3 regions of the Nonomuraea sp. NPDC050383 genome follow, and region 1 is predicted to be linked to each of the others. Evidence: riboswitches for the same ligand, from Rfam matches in the RefSeq annotation. Region 1 holds a riboswitch; each other region holds the start of a gene.
What was found. A riboswitch is a leader RNA that binds a small molecule or an ion and turns the genes downstream of it on or off. The one in region 1 is predicted to bind cyclic di-AMP.
Positions count from the first base shown of each region.

Region 1 (6,289 bases):
CGGCGACCAGCACGTCCACGACCGGGCCGGTGCAGGCGACGAGGATCACGTCCGGCCGGCTGCGCTCCGCCTCGCGCCGCAGGGCGCGGGCCGACAGCACGGGGGGCGCGGGCCGCCCGTGCACCGCCGCCGCGATCTGCTCCGGCGAGGGCGCGATCGGCGTACGCACCACCACGAGGTCCGTCTCGCAGCCGGCCGGCAGGTCGCCGAGCAGGCAGGCCGCCCACTTCAGGTACGAGTCGGAGTCGGCGACCGCCAGCACTCTCACCCGGTCACTCCTGTCAGATGCGATCGCAGGGCGGGGGCCGCCCCGCTGGTCCACCAGTCGTCCGGCACGGCCACCGGCTCCACCGTGACTCCGCGCGGGCCGAGCAGGACCCGCAGCGAGGCGATGGCGGTCGAGGGAAGGCTGAGCACCCGCTGCCCGGCGTCGAGGCCGCGCAGCGTCAGCTCGGCCGGCGCGCCGCCGTCGTGCACGGTGATGCCGGGCCGTTCCCGGATGAGCGCCACGTCCGCGGGGTCCTCGCGGCGGTGCGGGTAGTAGGCGAGCGGCTCCTCGCCGGCCAGGTCGGTGAGCCAGCGCAGGTAGCGGTCGCGGCGCACCAGGCCGTTGCGCACCAGGGACGTGCCGAGCACCACGGTGCGCTCGGCCGGTCCGGGCTCGGTGGGCGGCTGGGAGCGCAGCCAGGCGAAGTCATGGCGGACGAGGTCGAACCCGGCGTCGCGGACCGACTGTTCGAGCTCCTCGGTGACCGGCAGGGCGGTGAAGACGGTCACCCGGCCGGCGCGCAGCCTGAGCGCGGCGGCCAGCCCCAGCACGGCGCGCAGCCGTCCCGGGTGGGCGCGGGCCCGCAGCAGCGGACGGTACGGACCCGCCGCCAGCAGCTCCAGCAGCCGGAGCGTGGCCAGGCCGTCGTCCACGACGACCAGCCGGCCGGGGCGGGAGGTGAGCCAGCGCAGCTGCACCTTGCCGGAGAAGGCGTCGCCGGCGGCGTTCATCCGGCGCGGCAGCTTCTCGGACGGCTCGGCCATCTCCAGGCCCTCGGGCAGCGACAGGCGGCGCAGCTCGCGGCGGGTGGCCTTCAGCGCGCGCTGCCCGGCGCGGGGCACGACGGCGGTGGCGGGGCCGAGCAGGCCGGCGTGGTGCGCCTCGACGGCGCAGAGCATCTGGAGGGGTGACTCCACCCAGGCCGACGCCCGCTCCGCCACCCCTGCTCTCCCCACTCCGGGCTGATGCCGGCTTCGCTCCGGGTCGCCTGCGACCGCACGACGCGCTCACCGTAATCCGGCCCCCTGACGGCGCGGGGAACGCCGCGTGAACAATGGAGGCCATGAACTCGCTCCATCTCACCAGTGACGGCGTCTCGATCCCCCAGCTCGGGTTCGGCGTCTGGCAAGTACCCGCCGACGAGGCCGAGCGGGCCGTGACGACCGCTCTGGAGGCCGGTTACCGGCACGTCGACACCGCCAGGATCTACGGAAACGAGGAGGGCGTGGGCCGGGCGGTGCGCGCCTCCGGTCTGCCGCGCGAGGAGGTGTTCGTCACCACGAAGCTGTGGAACGACGACCACCACCGCGCCGAGCGGGCCCTGGACGAGAGCCTGGCGCGGCTCGGCCTGGACCACGTCGACCTCTATCTCATCCACTGGCCCGCGCCGAAGCAGGACGCCTACGTGGGCGCCTGGCGGGCGCTGGAGAAGGCGCACCGCGACGGGCGGGCCCGGGCCATCGGTGTGTCCAACTTCACGGTGGAGGCGCTCACCCGGCTCATGGACGAGACCGGGATCACGCCGTCGATCAACCAGATCGAGCTGCACCCGTGGCTCCAGCAGCACGAGCTGCGGGCCTTCCACGAGGCCAACGGCATCCTCACCGAGGCGTGGAGCCCGCTCGGCCAGGGCCGGGGCCTGCTGGAGGAGCCGGCGTTCCAGACGCTGGCCGCCAAGCACGGGCGCACCCCGGCGCAGGTCGTGCTGCGCTGGCACATCCAGCTCGGCAACGTGACGATCCCCAAGTCGGTCACGCCGTCCCGCATCCGGGAGAACATCGACGTGTTCGACTTCGTCCTGGACGACGAGGACCTGGCGGCTATCGGGGCACTCAACGCCAATCGCCGCCTTGGGCCCGATCCCGCCACATTTGGGTAAAAAAGCTATGATCCCTCGCCATGAGGGATCTCGCATGGGGCATCGCGGCGACAGGCGGCATCGCACGGACCGTGGGCGCGGTCATCGCCGCGGAGACCGGCATGCGGGTGGCGGCCGTCGGCTCGCGTGACCTGGGCCGCGCCGCCGCGCTGGCCGCGGAGCTCGGCGCCGAGTCGGCGTACGGCTCCTACGCGGAGCTGTGCGCCGACCCGGCCGTCGACGCCGTGTACGTGGCCACGCCCCACGCCCAGCACCTGGCGGTGGCCGAGGCGGCCATCGCGGCGGGCAAGGCCGTGCTGTGCGAGAAGCCGCTGGCCGCCTCGCTCGCCGACGCCGAGCGCATGGTGCGCCTGGCCCGCGAGGCCGGGGTCTTCCTGATGGAAGCGATGTGGATGCGGTTCAACCCGCTCATCCGGCGGGTGGCCGCCGACCCGCGCTTCGGCGAGATCCGCTCGGTGCAGGCCAGTTTTGGCTTCGCTTTGCCGTTCGACCCGGCCCACCGGCTGTGGGCTCCGGAGCTGGGCGGCGGGGCCCTGCTGGACCTGGGGATCTACCCGTTCGGGCTGGCCCAGCTGCTGCTCGGGGCGCCGTCGGAGGTGCGGATGACGGGCTGCCTGGCGCCGTCCGGCGTGGACGCGGAGGCGGGCGGCGTGCTCGTCTACCCCGGCGGGAGGCGGGCGCTGGTGGAGGCCTCGCTGCTCGCCTCGTTCCCCAACAGCGCCTACGTGGTGGGCTCGGGGATGCGGGCCGAGATCCAGGCGCCGTTCTGGGCCCCGAACCGCGTCGTGCTCAGCGGAGCGTCGATGGCGACGGAGGTGCACGACCTCGACCCGGTCGACAACGGATACGCGGGGGAGCTGCGCGAGGTACGGGACGCCCTGGCCGAAGGACGGACCGAAAGCGAGATCATGCCACTGGACGAAAGCCTTGCCATGATGGGGCTTCTGGAGGAGGCACGATCTCAGCTCTCCTAGCTGGGCATTTATCCACTTGTAATCCTCTTGCCGGATGTATTACCTTAAATCCTGTTCGTCGGCTTACGTCCGGTTTGCCCGTTCGTTGCCGGCCCATCGCACAGATCATCACAGGACCCCCCTGTGACCGCTGAATCCGCCTGAGCGCGGAACCGGGGACCCACTTCTCTTGGGGTGAATCGGCACTCCCCTGTGCCGTAGGGCAGCTTCCACGCCCGAACCCGTCAGCTAACCCGGTAAGCGGCATGGAAGCAAGGAGCATCCCTTCTCGATGGCCAAGCACCGTCTCATCCGTGCCCTCACGCCCGGAACGATCCGCGCCACCCTCGGCGCGACCATCATCGCCTCGGCCGCCTTCGGCGCCGTCGCGCCGGCCAACGCGGACACCCCCGAGCACGTGGGGCCGGCCTCCAACTCGTCCGTCAGCCAGACCGTCAACAACCAGGCCGCGTCCGGCTCCCAGTACGGCCGGGTCAACGTGACCGCGCAGAAGGTCCTCGACGTGGCCCGCGCCCAGGTCGGCACCTCCGAGAACGCCTACGGCGGCGGCACCAAGTTCCAGCAGTGGTACGCGAAGTCGCAGCGCGCGCTGGAGACCGTCAAGCGTGACGGCGGCTCGCCGCAGTCCTACCTCAACGCCGCGTGGTGCTCGATGTTCGTCTCCTGGGTCGGCGAGCAGACCGGCGCCCGCCCGCAGGTCGGCTGGGACGCCTACACCGTGGCCCACGCCCGCTGGTTCGCCCAGAACCACCGCTGGGGCAGCACGGCCAAGCCCGGCGCCGTCGTCTTCTTCTCCTGGAGCGGCAGCAAGGACCTGGACGACATCAACCACGTCGGGTTCGTCGTCAAGGACAACGGCAACGGCACGATCTCCACGATCGAGGGCAACACCGGCAACGGCCGCGTCGAGCAGCGCGTCCGGCCGACCTCCCAGGTCGTCGGCTACGGCTACCCGAACTACGCCGGCTGACCCGGTCCCCCGACCACTCCCCCACCTCTCCCCAGAGGGAGCGAGCGCGCGCCTTCCCCCGGCGCGCGCTCGCTCGCGTTCCGGGAGGACTCCCCCGTACGCCTGACCGTCCCGCCCGGTCCCACAGCGGGTTGTCCGTTCGTGTGGCGTTAACGGGACGGATGGTATGGGAGCGCTCCCAGCGACCTTTTCGAGCTGTTTAGGCCCCCAAATCCGCTTTCACAGCGACAAATACGGCCCGAGGTAACGGTTGCGTTTCGGGCCGTTGACGACCCCCACGCCATGAGGGCACTCTTTGTGGGAGCGCTCCCAAGACCTTCCCATCGCGGCCTCATCGCCGCGATGCACCTCCCACATTCACCACCCAGAGGGGTTCCGAATGAAGAACCACAAGCGCTTGGTCATGACCGGAGCCGCGATGACGGCCCTGCTGGCCATCGCGGCGTGCAGCAGCGGCGGTGGCGGCACCCCGGCGGGCTCGCAGAGCAGCGCGGCGGCCGAGCCGGTCACGATCAACGTGCACACCTTCGGCGGCGGCGAGAACTTCGGCTACGACGAGGCCGTCAAGAAGTGGAACGCCGAGCACCCGAACATCCAGATCAAGTACACGAACCTCACCGACCGGTTCGAGGACGTGTACCTGCCGCAGCTGCTCCAGCGTCTCCAGGCGGGGGCAGGCGCCGGAGACGTCGTCGGCATCGACGAGGGCGCGATGGGCCTCATGGCGGCCCGTCCGCAGTTCTTCACCGACCTCGGCCAGTACGGCCTGGACAGCCGCAAGGCGGACTTCCCGGCGGCCAAGTGGGAAGCGGGTGTCAACGCGGACGGCAAGCTGTTCGCGCTGGGCACGGACATGGGCGGCATGACCATGTGCTACCGCAAGGACCTGTTCAAGAAGGCGGGCCTGCCCACCGACCGCGAGGAGGTCGGCAAGCTCTGGCCGGACTGGAACGCGTTCCTGGAGACCGGCAAGAAGTTCGAGGCCGCCAAGACGGGCGCGAAGTTCATGGACGGCCCCAACACGATCTACAACGTGATCCTCTTCCAGGAGGCGCCGAAGAACGGCAACGTCTCCTACTTCGACAAGAGCAACAAGCTCGTCATCGAGTCCAACCCGGCCGTCAAGACCTCCTTCGACTGGGTGACCACCTTCAGCAAGGCGGGCATGACCGCCAAGCTGCAGGCGTGGAGCCCGGCGTGGGACAAGGCCATCAAGGGTGGCGGCTTCGCCACCATGGGCTGCCCGTCGTGGATGCTCGGCGTGATCGAGGGCAAGGCCGGCGAGTCCAACAAGGGCAACTGGGACGTCGCGGCGGTGCCGGGCGGCACGGGCAACTGGGGCGGCTCCTGGCTCGCGGTGCCCAAGCAGACCAAGCACCCCAAGGAAGCCGCCGAGGTCGTGAACTACCTCACCGGCAAGGAGGGCCACATCGCGGCCTTCAAGGAGGCCGGCGCGTTCCCGAGCTCGCTGCCCGCGCAGCAGGACCCGGAGGTGGCGGGCCTGAAGAACGCCTACTTCAACGACGCGCCGACCGGCCAGATCTTCAGCGAGTCGGTGAAGAACCTCCAGCCGGTGTTCTTCGGTGAGAAGCACGCCCAGGTGAAGACCGCGGTCGAGAAGGTCATCGAGGGCATGGACCAGGGCGCGATCAAGTACGACGAGGCCTGGTCGAAGTTCGTCGAGGCGGGTGTGAAGGCGGCGGGCTGACCCCCGTCCCCCAGGACCGGGTGGCGCCCCTTCCCCTCTGCGGGCGCCACCCCTCCCCGCCCCGGCTCGAAAGGCTTCCATGACTATCCAACTCGCGCCGCCGCCTTCCCGGCGGGCGCCGGGCAGGCGGTCGGCCCCCTCCCGGCGGATGGCCCGCTTCGACCTCAAGGGCACGCCGTATGTGCTGGTGTCGCCCTACTACCTGCTGTTCGCCGTCTTCGGCATCTTCCCCCTCGGCTACACGCTCTGGGTCTCGCTGCACGACTGGGAGCTGGCCGGCGACACCGAGTTCAACGGCCTGGCCAACTACGGCGAGCTGATCACCGACGCCGCCTTCTGGAACGCCGTCGTCAACACGCTCGGCATGTTCGTGCTGGCCACCGTGCCGCAGCTCGTGCTGGCGCTGCTGCTGGCCAACGCCCTCAACAAGAGGCTGCGCGGCCGGCTGCTGCTGCGCCTCGGCGTGCTGCTGCCGCTCATCACCTCGGTG
Region 1 is NZ_JBITIP010000001.1:115,873-122,161, forward strand. Features, by position in the region: gene ACIBG4_RS00540 (DUF6716 putative glycosyltransferase) at 1-268, opposite strand, end outside; gene ACIBG4_RS00545 (hypothetical protein) at 265-1,209, opposite strand; gene ACIBG4_RS00550 (aldo/keto reductase) at 1,332-2,147, shown strand; gene ACIBG4_RS00555 (Gfo/Idh/MocA family protein) at 2,168-3,121, shown strand; cyclic di-AMP (ydaO/yuaA leader) riboswitch at 3,240-3,379, shown strand; gene ACIBG4_RS00560 (CHAP domain-containing protein) at 3,393-4,091, shown strand; gene ACIBG4_RS00565 (ABC transporter substrate-binding protein) at 4,471-5,799, shown strand; gene ACIBG4_RS00570 (carbohydrate ABC transporter permease) at 5,879-6,289, shown strand, end outside.

Region 2 (6,289 bases), on a different contig from region 1:
GCTCATCGCCCGCTGGCCGCCGCGCCCGCGCCGCCGCGTCGACACGGCGCCTGACCGGCGAGCGTGCTGAACGAAAGGCGAGAGGGCGTCCCGGAGCTTCTTGGCGTTCAGGTCGCTGAGGTCAATCTCATAGGAGGAGCCGTCAATGGCGAAGCTGACCGTCTCATTGGCCTCGCCCCCATCGAGGTCATCGATGAGAATCTCCTGGATCTGCTTGGCCATCTACGCAATCCTTTCCCGGAGCATTGTTTCATTCGCTGGCCCAAACATATACCCGGAAAGGCGCTAAGACAATTCAGAGGTGCGGAGATTCGGCTGACTAGCCGCTCAGTGTGGATCAGTTGCCGTTCTCGGCCTCATCCGGCCGGTTTGACCTGCGCCCGGCCGCCTCCGACCGCACCAACTTCACGACGCCAAAGATGAAGGCGCCGCCGACCACCACCGGGGGGATGAGCGCCGACAATACGTCTGTAACGGCTTGCATTCGTCCTCGCCTCCACAGCGGACGGGGGTTTCAGGGAGCTCCCTTTATGCACCACGGGCGCGGGGAGCATGAGCGGGCCTCATGCCGCTCCAGGTCTCAGGCATCCGCTCACGACCATAGCGGTACGCGAGCGCTCCACGCCTGACAGGGCCACCGACATCGGGCCGCCCTGGTTGCCCCATAGCCTAATGCCAGTCTCTCCAGGCTCCTTACCGGATCAAGGGAAAATTTTGCTGAATGGCATCGCCGCAGGTACGAACCCTCAACGAAGATCTTTGACGACGAACGTTCCGGCCAGCCGGTCATGCGGCCCACGCTGCAGTGGCTTGTCGATCAAGATGATCATCCCCACGGCGAACACGTAGATTCCGCCCAGCAGATTGACCAGCGGAATACCCATCAGCATGACCGGGCCGGGATACACCAGGGCGCGTTTCAGCAGTGCGGCCCGCGGAAGGTCGCGCGGCGTCACCCGAATCTTCATGATCGCCTTGCCGAACGTCCGGCCGGCGCCGGAAAGAGCCACCCACTCATAGGCGGTATATCCCAGCCCGGCCAGGAACCAGGCCGCCACCCCGGGCAGGCGGCCGGCCGTCGCCTCGGACACGCCGACAGTCCGGAAGGCGGCCCATAGGACGATGAACAGAATGTAATAGAAGACCCCGAACACGAGGCCCTCAATGAGGCGCGTGGCAAGCCGTTCCCACCATTCAGCGGGCGTCCCGCCCGGCCGCGCACCCGCCATAACCCACCTCGGCGCCGAACTCGTGGCCTCATATTGCCACGGCCCGGTCCCTCACGTACCCGGGTACAAAACAGAGGCCGGCACGGAGCCGGCCTCTGCTGGGGTTCGCGATTACTTGATCTTGACCACCACGGTGCCGGCCACCTTGTCGGCGAACGTCTGCTGCAGCGGCTTGTCCCAGAGTTGCGACGCGCCGTTCACGGCCACCAGAAGCCAGCCGATGAACGACGAGAGCGGGATGGGGAAGGCGGCGAGAATATAGCCGCCCCATGTCACGCCGGCCCGCTTGAGCGCGACGTCGGTGGGCAGGCCGCCCTGCGGCACGGGGCCGCCGACAGGAGCGATCTTGATGCCCATGACCATCTTGCCGAGGGTCTGGCCCCTCATCTTGGTCATGAGGAATTCGTAGCCGACGTACAGGGCGGTCAGGATGAGGCCGACCAGGATGCCGACCGCCGTTCCGCTGAGCAGGCCGGACGAACTGCCGGTGGACCAGTCGTAGCTGACCGCGAGGAGCGCCACGAGGATGCCCGAGACGATCAGGCCCACCACGAAGAAGATCACCCAGTCGATGAGCCGGGCCACCAGCCGCTGCCACCACTCGGCGAGCGGCGCCGGGGCGCCCGGAGGCTGCACGCCCACCGGCTGGCCGTAGGGCTGGCCGTATCCCGGCTGACCGTAGCCGGGCTGGCCGTACTGCTGCCCCGGGCCGTAGCCCTGCTGCGGCTGCCCGTACCCGGGCTCACCGTAACCGGGCTGGCCGTAGCCCTGCTGACCGTAGCCCTGCTGGGGCTGGCCGTAGCCGGGCTGCGACTGCCCCTGGGGCCCGTAGCCCTGCTGCGGCTGGCCGTAGCCGGGCTGCGAGGGCGGCTGCTGCCCGTACTGCTGCTGGCCTGGCTGGCCGTAGCCCTGCTGCTGGTAGCCCTGCTGCGGCGGGGGCGCGTAGCCGGGCTGGCCGTACTGCTGACCCGAGGGCGGCTGCTGGCCGTACTGCTGCTGCCCGTAGTCGGGTTGGGAGGGCTGCTGCTGGCCGTACTGCGGCTGGCCGGGCTGCCCATAGCCCTGCTGCGGCTGGCCGTAGCCCTGCTGGGGCTGGCCGTAGCCGGGCTGCGACTGACCCTGGGGCCCGTAGCCCTGCTGCGGCTGCCCGTAGCCCGGCTGGGACTGGCCCTGCTGCCCGTAGCCCGGCTGCCCGTACTGCGGCTGGCCGGGCTGACCGGGCTGGCCGTAGCCCTGCTGGGGCTGGCCGTAGCCGGGCTGACCGTAGTCCTCGGCGCGGTAACCCACCACCGTCGCGTCGGGGTCGGCCTCACCGTGGGGACGGTTCGGAGTGTGTTGTCCGTACTCGGGATTCCCGGCAGCGTTCTCGCCGGATTCGTCCTGTGGATACGGCGGCTGTCCGGTGCTCACCGTGTCACCTCGCTTCGAGAGTGCATGTAGCACATGTCAGGACACATGCCTGTGCTGCCCAACGTATCGACATAGGTATCAACAATCACCTTTCTCAGCGGTCAAGGTCGGCGTCACCGGATGTCAGATGGAGCAGCATGCGGGTGTTGCCCAGGGTGTTAGGCTTGACGTGCTCAAGGTCGAGGAACTCCGCCACACCCTCGTCGTACGAGGCCAGCAGCTCGGCGTAGACCTCCGGGGAGACCGGGGTGCCCTGGATCGGGCGGAACCCGTGGCGGGCGAAGAAGTCCACCTCGAACGTCAGGCAGAACACCCGGCTGAGCCCGAGATCCACCGCCGTGCGGGTCAGCGCGGCGACGATCCGGTGGCCGATGCCCAGCCCGCGGAAGGCGGGGTCCACGGCGACGGTCCGGATCTCGGCCAGATCCTCCCAGAGCACATGGAGGGCGCCACAGCCGACGACCTGGCCGCCGCGCTCGGCGACCCAGAACTCCTGCACGTCCTCGTACAGGGTGACCGTGGCCTTCTCCAGAAGGCGAGGACCGGCACCGGCGTAGGTGTCGACCAGGCGCCTGATCGTCCTGACATCCGACGTGCGGGCGCGGCGCACCACGATCTCGGTGTCAGGCACGGTGACTTCGGCGACCTGTTCCATGGGCATCCAGAGTACAGATCCCATTACGGCTCGTACCAAAATCCGCTCCGCCTACGGCATCCGACATGTCACTACCGTGCGCTCCCTTCGGGCAACGTACTGCTCAAGGCATGGCAAAGTAGACATAAAGTCGGACCGGCATCGGGTGACGCATCGTCCACTCGTGACCCTTCGGTAGCGATACCTCTACAGAGTTGGCAGTTCTGGTTGAGCACGAACCCGAGGTGCACTAATGTCCAGCGACGATGTCACCCGCGCGACCCCCGCGCGGAGACGCGCCCAATCCCCGCAGGGGAGCCGGGGACCCGCCGGTGGCGAGCTCTCAGTGCCACCACATGGGGTGAATCCGAGCATCACGCTCGGTAGGGCTGCTCCGGCCCGAACCCGTCAGCTAACCCGGTAGGCGTCGAAGAGAGGAGCTGGTCGGTGAAGCGCACGCGCCGCCGCGGAAGGACGAGAGCGGGCCTGGATGCCCGCCCTCCGAAACAGGCGCTCCTGCGCCGTTTCGCCGTCCTGAGCGCCGCCGTCGTGGCGCTGGCGTTCGCGTTCCCGCCCGGGTCCGCCGCCGCCGACCCCGAGCCCTCCCTGAAGGAGCTGTCCAAGCGGGTCGAGGCGATGCACACCCAGATCGAGACCCTCAGCGAGCAGTACAACGGCTCGCGGGAGAAGCTCAAGACCGCCCGCAAGACCGCCGAGCAGGCCAGGAAGGTCCTGGCGACCAGCCAGGCCGACCTCGACGCCAAGCGCGCCAAGACGAGGCTGCTGGCCCAGCAGGAGTACATGACCGGCGGCTTCAGCCGCGCCATCGCCCTGATGGACGACGGCGACCCCGGCGCGTTCCTCAACCGGGCCGCCACCACCTACGCGCTGGCCCAGGAGGCCGGCGACGAGGTCAACCAGGTCGTCAAGGCCATGGAGACGGCCAAGCGGGCCCAGTCCGAGGCGAAGGCCCACATCGACGAGGTGGAGAAGCTCGTCACCGACCTCGACACGAAGCGCGACAAGATCGTGAAGCTGGTCGCCAAGGTGGAGAGCAACCTGTTCAGGCGGGCGATCGGCGAGGCGGGCCGCCCGGGCACGCCGGCCGTCCGCGTCGCCCTGCCGATCTCGGGCGCCGGCAAGGCCGCCGAGGCGGCCAGGTGGGCGCTCACACAGCAGCTCAAGCCGTACGTCTGGGGGGCCGAGGGGCCGAGCTCGTACGACTGCTCCGGTCTCGTCATGGCCGCCTACCAGCGGGTCGGCATCTCGCTGCCGCACTACACCGGCAGCCAGTGGACCGCCGGCCGGCACATCTCCAGGGAGGAGCTGCGCCCCGGCGACCTGGTCTTCTTCTACGGCGACCTGCACCACGTCGGCATCTACATCGGCGGCAACATGATGGTCCACGCGCCACGCACGGGTGACGTCGTCAGGGTGGCGTCGCTGGCCAACCGGCCGTTCGTGGGCGCCGTCCGCGTCGCCGACTGAACCCTCGACGGGCCGCTCAGATGAGCTGGCGGCGGGCGGCCCAGGCGACTGCCTCGATGGCCGTGGCGACCCCGATGCGGTCGCAGATGCCGCGCAGCCGACGGCGCACGGTGCGCCCGCTGATGTCGAGGCGCCTGCCCACCCGATCGACGGTGACTCCCCTGGCAAGCTCCGCCAGCAAGGCTAGATCGGCGTGGCTAAGCTCAACCTGATCGGTGAGCACATCCATCGGGAGCCCTCCCCCCAACAGCAGTCTCGGAGTCGTCGTCGGCCCGTGCAAAGCTGTTCGCTCCGCAGACGTTAAACGCATACGGGAAAGGCCGTCAAGCGCGATATCCGTGGCACTTGACGGCCGTCATTGACTTGATCCGTCGTATGTGGGGGACTCGGCGAGTGTCGGCACTTCGGGGCACGCTGCGCGATCACAGCGGCCCTTACAGGCCCTCACCGGGAATCCTGACGCGGGCGCCCACCGGCGCATTTGGTCCGGCACGATCCCGCAATTGCGCATGACCCGTTCTCAGGGCCCTTCGCCGTGCCGCCGGTGCGGCGGCACGGCCGGGGCTCAGTGGGCCGGCTTGACGAGCGGGAAGAGGATCGTCTCGCGGATGTTCTTGCCGGTGAACGCCATGATCATCCGGTCGATGCCGGCGCCCATGCCGCCGGTGGGCGGCATCGCGTACTCCAGGGCCTGCAGGAAGTCCTCGTCGAGCTGCATGGCCTCCGGGTCGCCGCCCGCCGCCAGCAGCGACTGCTCGACCAGGCGGCGGCGCTGCTCGACCGGATCGATGAGCTCGGAGTAGGCGGTGCCCAGCTCCGTGCCGAACCCGATGAGGTCCCACTTCTCCGTCAGCAGCGGGTTGTCGCGGTGCTGACGGGTCAGCGGCGAGGTCTCCAGCGGGTAGTCCATGACGAACGTCGGCTGGATGAGCGTGTGCTCCACGAGCGCCTCGAACAGCTCCTGGACCAGCTTGCCGGGACCCCACTTGGGGTCGTGGTGGACGTCGTGCTTGTCCGCCAGGTCGCGCAGGCGCTCGATCGGCGTCTCGGTGGTGATCTCCTCGCCCACCGCCTCCGACACGGCGCCGTACAGCGTGACGCGCGGCCACTCGGGGATGCCCAGGTCCACCTCGACGCCGTCGTGCACGACCACCGAGGTGCCCAGCGCCGCGACCACGGCCTTCTGGTACATCCGCTGGGTCAGGTCGGCCATGTCGTTGTAGTCGAGGTAGGTGCCGTACGCCTCGAGCATGGTGAACTCGGGGTTGTGCGTGGAGTCCGCGCCCTCGTTGCGGAAGTTGCGGTTGATCTCGAAGACCTTCTCGATGCCGCCGACGACGAGCCGCTTGAGGTAGAGCTCGATCGCGATGCGAAGGTAGAGCTCCATGCTGTAGGCGTTGATGTGGGTCTTGAACGGCCGGGCCGTCGCGCCGCCGTGGATCGGCTGGAGCATGGGCGTCTCGACCTCGAGGTAGCCCTCCTCGTGCCAGAAGTCGCGCACCGCGCGCACGGTGGCGCTGCGGATGCG
Region 2 is NZ_JBITIP010000003.1:271,103-277,391, forward strand. Features, by position in the region: gene ACIBG4_RS09535 (Lsr2 family protein) at 1-222, opposite strand, end outside; gene ACIBG4_RS09540 (RDD family protein) at 747-1,229, opposite strand; gene ACIBG4_RS09545 (RDD family protein) at 1,341-2,639, opposite strand; gene ACIBG4_RS09550 (amino-acid N-acetyltransferase) at 2,734-3,294, opposite strand; cyclic di-AMP (ydaO/yuaA leader) riboswitch at 3,561-3,715, shown strand; gene ACIBG4_RS09555 (NlpC/P60 family protein) at 3,721-4,761, shown strand; gene ACIBG4_RS09560 (LuxR C-terminal-related transcriptional regulator) at 4,778-4,990, opposite strand; gene lysX (bifunctional lysylphosphatidylglycerol synthetase/lysine--tRNA ligase LysX) at 5,327-6,289, opposite strand, start outside.
Region 2: another riboswitch for cyclic di-AMP. It lies ahead of ACIBG4_RS09555 (NlpC/P60 family protein); the one in region 1 lies ahead of ACIBG4_RS00560 (CHAP domain-containing protein).

Region 3 (6,289 bases), on a different contig from region 1:
GTCGGCCCACGAGGTGTCGCCGGGCAGGACGTCGCCGGCCAGGGCCATGAGGGTGTCCATGAGCCGGCGGCTCTGCTCCTGGACGGTCTCGGCGTGCGGGGCGGCGAAGTCGTGGGCGAAGACGAACTCCACGCCGGCGCGATGGCCCAGCACATACCGGGTGTAGGCGCCCGCGGTGGCGGCGAGCCGCTCGACCGGATCGGGCCCGGCCCGCTCGGCCGCCTCGGCCAGAAGGTCCGTGATGACGGCGATGACGGACGCGGCGCAGGCGGCCAGCAGGGCCTCGCGGTCCGGGAAGTGGCGGTACGGCGCGGCCGACGACACGCCCGCACGGGCCGCGACCTTGGCCACCGAGAACCCCGCGACCCCCGTCTCCGCCAGGAGCGCGATGCCCTCACGGATCAGCTCGGCGCGCAGGTCGCCGTGGTGGTAGCCGCGTCGTGGCGTCGTGGGACTGCTCATGGCGAACGATTCTCTCCCCTCCGGCATGTGAGATGCCTCTAACATAATGTTAGAGTGCTCTTACTTCTGAAGAAATGGGACACATCATGCGAAAGCGCACACTCGGCACGCAGGGCCTCACGGTGTCGGCGTTGGGGTACGGCGCGATGGGGATCTCCCTGGCGTACGGGCCCTCGGACGAGAAGGAGGGGACGGCGACCATCCGCCGGGCCCATGAGCTCGGCGTGACGTTCTTCGACACGGCCGAGCTGTACGGGCAGGGCGAGAACGAGCGGATCGTCGGCGCCGCCCTCGCCCCGGTGCGTGACGAGGTGGTCATCGCCACCAAGTTCGGTTTCGACTTCACCGGCACCCGGGAGGGCGGGGTGGACAGCCGTCCGGGCCACATCCGGGAGGTCGTCGACAACAGCCTGCGTCACCTCGGCGTCGACGTCATCGACGTGCTCTACCAGCACCGCGTGGATCCCGGCGTGCCGATCGAGGACGTGGCCGGGACGGTCAGGGAGCTCGTCGACGCGGGCAAGGTCCGCTACTTCGGCCTGAGCGAGGCGGGGGCCAACACCATCCGCCGCGCCCACGCCGTCCAGCCCGTCTCGGTCCTGCAGACCGAGTACTCCCTGTTCGAGCGCGACGTCGAGACCCTCCTGCCGGTGCTGCGCGAGCTGGGGATCGGATTCGTCGCCTACTCGCCCCTCGGCCGGGGCTTCCTCACGGGCCAGGCCAAGCCCGGCGCCGAGTACGACCCCGGTGACATGCGCAGCTGGGACGCCCGTTTCCAGCCCGGCAACTACGAGCGGAATCTGGAGGCCACCCGCCGGCTCGCCGACCTGGCCGCCGACAAGGACGCCACCGTCGCCCAGCTCGCCCTGGCCTGGCTCCTCGCCCAGGGCGACGACATCGTCCCCATCCCCGGCACTCGCAGCCGCGGGCGGCTGGAGGAGAACGTCGCCGCCGCCGACCTCGTCCTCGACGAGGCGGACCTGAAGCGCGTCGCGGAGATCCTCCCCACGGGCGGCTTCGGCGCCCGCTACCCCGAGCAGCACCTCCCCACCTGGGACTGACGCCGCGGCCCCCGTTCCTTCCCGGGGCGGGAACCGCGGCCGTACCGGTATCAGGTCAGGGTGAGCGGTGTGGCGGCGGCGATGTGGGTGAGCTTGTCAGGGTTGCGGATGAAGTAGATGCCGGTGACGAGGCCGTCCTCGACCTTGAGCGCCATGACGCTGTCGATCTCGCCGTCGAGGCGCAGGAGGAGCGCCGGATCGCCGTTGACGGTGGTGGGCTCGCCCGTGAGCGTGCCTTCCTTGTCGCCGAGACTGGCGAGGAGGAGGCGGACCACCTTCGCGAGGCCGGTGACGGGCCGCAGCGCGGCGCTCCTGACGCCACCGCCGTCGCTGATCAGGACGACGTCAGGGGCGAGCACGTCGAGCACGCCCTGCAGGTCGCCGGTCTCCACGGCGTGCTGGAACGACGCGAGGGCGGCCTGCGCCTGGCGCGGGGAGACCACTTGGCGAGGGCGGCGGGCGTCGACGTGCTTGCGGGAGCGGTGGGCGATCTGGCGGACCGCGGCGGGGGTCTTGCCGACCGCCTCCGCGATCTCGTCGTAGTCGACGTCGAAGACCTCGCGCAGGACGAACACGGCCCGCTCGGTGGGCGAGAGGGTCTCCAGGACGAGCATCACGGCCATGGACAGGCTCTCGGCGAGCTCGGCGTTCTCCGCGACGTCCGGCGACGTGAGCAGCGGCTCGGGCAGCCAGGGGCCGACGTAGGCCTCCTTGCGGCGCCGCAGGGCCCGCAGCCGGTCGAGCGCCAGCCGGGACGTGACGCGCACGAGGAACGCGCGCGGGTCGCGGACCTGCGCCAGGTCGATCTCGGCCCAGCGCAGCCAGACCTCCTGCAGGACGTCCTCGGCGTCGGCCGCCGAGCCGAGGATCTCGTACGCGACGGTGAAGAGCAGGTTGCGGTGGGCGACGAAGGCCTCGGTCGCCGGGTCCGCGGCGTGGTCGTGCATCCTCGGATCCTTCCACGGCGGTCCGTCCCGGGAGGCCGGGCATGGGGGAGCGGGCATGGAGGAGCGAGCGGCGCCTGGGCCGCCCACTTCAGGGGGCTACGACACGTACGCGGGCGCGGACCGCGGCCGAGGCTGACGCGCAGCCCGGCGAAGGCGACGCTGATGGCTTCGGGCGCTCCGCCCTCGATCCGGCGAAGCACGGCGTCGGCGGCGTGCGGGCCCAGCTGGACGGCGGCCTGGCAGCCCATCCGATAAGCGAGGCCCGAGGGCGAGGTCGCATCCCCGGCGGCGACGATGCGGTCGTCGTCGATGCTGGTCAGGGTCTCGTCGGTGAGGAGGCGCCGATCACGATCACTTCCGTCCGGCCGCCGGTGTGCTCCGTCATGGTTCCTGCTCCGTTCGCTCGGGTTTCGCACCCAAGGCGTCGGGCGGAGGGAACCTGTGACAAGGTGCGGCGCGGATCACACCCGGCGGTGGGTCGGAGCGGAGCTGATCGAGCTCGCTGCGCGGGTGGCAGCGGCGGCGGGCGCCGGTGGTGAGCCGACCGGCGGTCCCGCAGCCCGACACCCGTTCAGTTCATCGAGATGTGGACGTGGTCGAAGTGGTTCTCGGTGATGCTGCCGCGGTCCGACATGGCGCTCCATCCGGAGCCCTGGTTGATGCGCTGCCGCCAGATCACGTACTTCACTCCCAGCTTCGCCTTGTTCGCCAACGCCCAGGCCGCGAGGCGGTCGCCGAGCGCCTGGTTGGCGGCGCTGGGCATGGTGCCGCCCGAACTCATCATGAAGTCGCACGCCCGGCCCAGCGGGTGCTCGCCGCTCGACCCCGAGCGGAAGCAGCCGACCGTGAACGGCAGCGAGAAGTTCTTCTGGACCAGCGCGCGCATCGCCTGGGTGCGGGGGGTGATGTTGTCCGTGCCCGACGGCAGCTCGGGCGCCCAGGTGCCGTCGGAGCGGCGGCCGGTGCTGACCGGCACGAGATCCTTGAGCTTCTTCTCGATGTCGTCGATGACGTCCTGGGCCTCGTCGCGCCGCTTGGCGACGTCCGCCGTCTCGGCGCTGATCCGGGTGGCCAGGGCGGCGGCCTCGTCGGCCGCCCGCTTCTTCTCGTCGCGGGCCTTGGCGACGCCCGCCACGACCGTCTGCTGGTCGCGGGTCATCTGCTCCAGGACGGCCGCGCCGGCGGCGCTGTTGGGGAGCATGAAGCCGAGGACGGCCGGGTCGCCGTTCTGGTAGCGCAGCTGCGCGATCTCGGTGACCCGGCGCTCGGCCGTGGCGACCGCCTGCTCGGCGGCGGCGAGCCGCTTGCCGGCCGTGCCGGCCGCCTGCTGGGCCTTGGCCAGCTCGACCCGCTTGAGGTTGTAGCTCTCGATGAGCTTGTCGACCTTGCCGTTCAGTTTCTTCAGCTCGGCGCGCAGCTCGGATTCGCTGGGTTTGGGGGCGGCGGTCGCGGTGGCCGCGCCGAAGCCGGCGGTGGCGATCACGACGCCGATGACGAAGTTGATGGCAAGGCGCGTGGGGGACGCGGACGCCACGGAGTATTCCTCTCCCTCTGCCGGCCGGGTTAGCTGACGGGTTCGGGATGGGAGGTCCCTACCACCGAAGTGGATTCACCCCAGATGCGGTGGGTCCCCGGCTCCCGAGCGACGCGCCCGGGATTAGGCGTGTACCAGCTGTTACGGCCGGTACCGAAGGGATACTAGTAGTAAAGCGGAGGTCATGCGACTCCAATCGGAGATCAATCAGTGATCAATCTGTGATCGGAGCAGCCGGGCCGCCTCCTCGGGGAGCACGTCGTTGACGAACGCGCCCATCGCCGACTCCGACCCCGCCAAATACTTCAGCTTCCCGGGCGCCCGCCTGATGCTGAACAGCTCCAGGTGCAGGTACCCCAGCTCCCGGTCCTGCCGTACCGGAGCCTGGTGCCAGGCCGAGACGTACGGCATGGCGACGCCGAACATCCCGTCCAGGGCCCGCAGCACCGAGGTGTAGAGCGGCGCGAACGCGGCGCGCTCCTCCTCCGACAGCGCGGCGAGGTCGGGGACCTGCCGGTGCGGATAGACGTGCACCTCGAACGGCCACCGGGCCGCGGCCGGGACGAAGGCCGTCCACAGCTCGTTGGCGGCCACGACCCGCGTCCCGGCGGCGCGCTCGGCCGCCAGCACGTCCGCGAACAGGTTGCCCCCCTGCCGGGCCGCGTGCCGCGCGGCCGCGCCGAGCTGGAGCTTCGTGCGCGGCGTGACGTACGGGTAGGCGTAGATCTGCCCGTGCGGGTGGGTCAGCGTGATGCCGATCTCCTCGCCCCGGTTCTCGAAGCAGAAGACCTGCTCGACGCCGTCGATCGCGGACAGCTCGGCCGTACGGTCGGCCCAGGCCTCCATCACCAGCTCTACCTGCGCGTCGGACAGGCGGGAGAACGAGGAGGAGTGCTCCGAGGTGAAGCACACCACCTCGCACCGTCCCACCCCCGGACGAACCTCGCTCAGACCCCCCACATCCTGATAAGTCCCGAGATTCATGGAGAAGGAGGGGAAACGGTTCTCGAAGACCACCACGTCATAGTCGCGCGCCGGGATCTCCGAGGCCCGCGTGTCCGTCGACGGGCACAGCGGGCACTCGTCCGCCGGAGGCATGAAGGTGCGCGTCTGCCGGTGCCCCGCGACCGCGATCCACTCCTCGGTCAGCGGGTCGTAACGCAGCTCGGAGGCCACCGGTCGCGGATCGAGCGGCCGGCGGTCGATCGCGCCGCGGTCGGCGTCGTCGCTCCGGTCGAAGTAGATCAGCTCCCGGCCGTCGGCCAGATGGGTGATGGTGCGCTTCACGGCTACCCCTCAGCGATGATCAGTTGTCCGGCCCGTTCGGCCAGCTCGGTGCGTGCGTCCTCGGGCAGCCCCGCGTCGGTGATGACGACGTCGGCCTCGGCCAGGTCGGCGATCGTGCTGATGCCGATCGTGTTCCACTTCGTGTGGTCCGCCGGGACCACCAGCCGGTGCGCCGCGGCCACCAGCTCCCTGTCGGTCTCCGCCTCCAGCAGGTTCGGCGTGGTGAACCCGGCCCGCACGCTCATGCCGTGCACCCCGAGGAACAGCGTGTCCACGTGCAGCCGGCGGATCGCGGCCACCGCCACCGGGCCCACCAGCGCGTCGGAAGGAGTGCGGACGCCCCCGGTCAGCACGACCGTGCGGTCGGGGCGCGGGTTGCGGTGGAAGACGTCGGCGACCGGCACGGAGTTCGTGATGACCGTCAGGTCGGGCACGCCCGTCAGATGGTGGGCCAGCGACCACGTCGTGGTGCCGGCCGACAGCGCGACCGCGGTGCCCGGCCGTACGAGCTCGGCGGCGGCACGCGCGATGGCCTCCTTCTCGTACTGCTGCCGGGCCGACTTGGCGGTGAAGCCGGGCTCCTCCGTGGACCCCTGGTCCAGCGCCGTCGCGCCGCCGTGGACCTTGGCCAGCAGGCCGCGCTCGGCGAGGACCTCCAGGTCGCGGCGGATCGTCATGTCGGAGACGCCGAGCTCGCGCACGAGGTCCGCCACCCGGACGCCGCCGCTGCTGCGCACACGCTCGAGGATGGTCTGCTGTCGCTGCTGTGCCAGCAAGCCCGCGCTCCTTCCAACAGATTCCACCAAATTATGACATGCCAGTGTTGGGGAATGTTGACCGGTCTCACCCTTGTGCCGGAAGCGCCGGCGGGAGACGTTGGAGACGCACGTCACACCAGAGCTCGTCGCTTTCACAGGGAGGCCGGTATGGCCAAGCGCAGTCGCAAGGGCAAGGCCCGCAGGAAGAAGAAGGCCAACCACGGCAAGCGTCCCACGGCG
Region 3 is NZ_JBITIP010000020.1:113,717-120,005, forward strand. Features, by position in the region: gene ACIBG4_RS35445 (TetR/AcrR family transcriptional regulator) at 1-462, opposite strand, end outside; gene ACIBG4_RS35450 (aldo/keto reductase) at 549-1,523, shown strand; gene ACIBG4_RS35455 (RNA polymerase sigma-70 factor) at 1,574-2,470, opposite strand; gene ACIBG4_RS35460 (hypothetical protein) at 3,042-4,004, opposite strand; cyclic di-AMP (ydaO/yuaA leader) riboswitch at 4,009-4,144, opposite strand; gene galT (galactose-1-phosphate uridylyltransferase) at 4,212-5,291, opposite strand; gene ACIBG4_RS35470 (DeoR/GlpR family DNA-binding transcription regulator) at 5,294-6,067, opposite strand; gene ACIBG4_RS35475 (50S ribosomal protein bL37) at 6,218-6,289, shown strand, end outside.
Region 3: another riboswitch for cyclic di-AMP. It lies ahead of ACIBG4_RS35460 (hypothetical protein); the one in region 1 lies ahead of ACIBG4_RS00560 (CHAP domain-containing protein).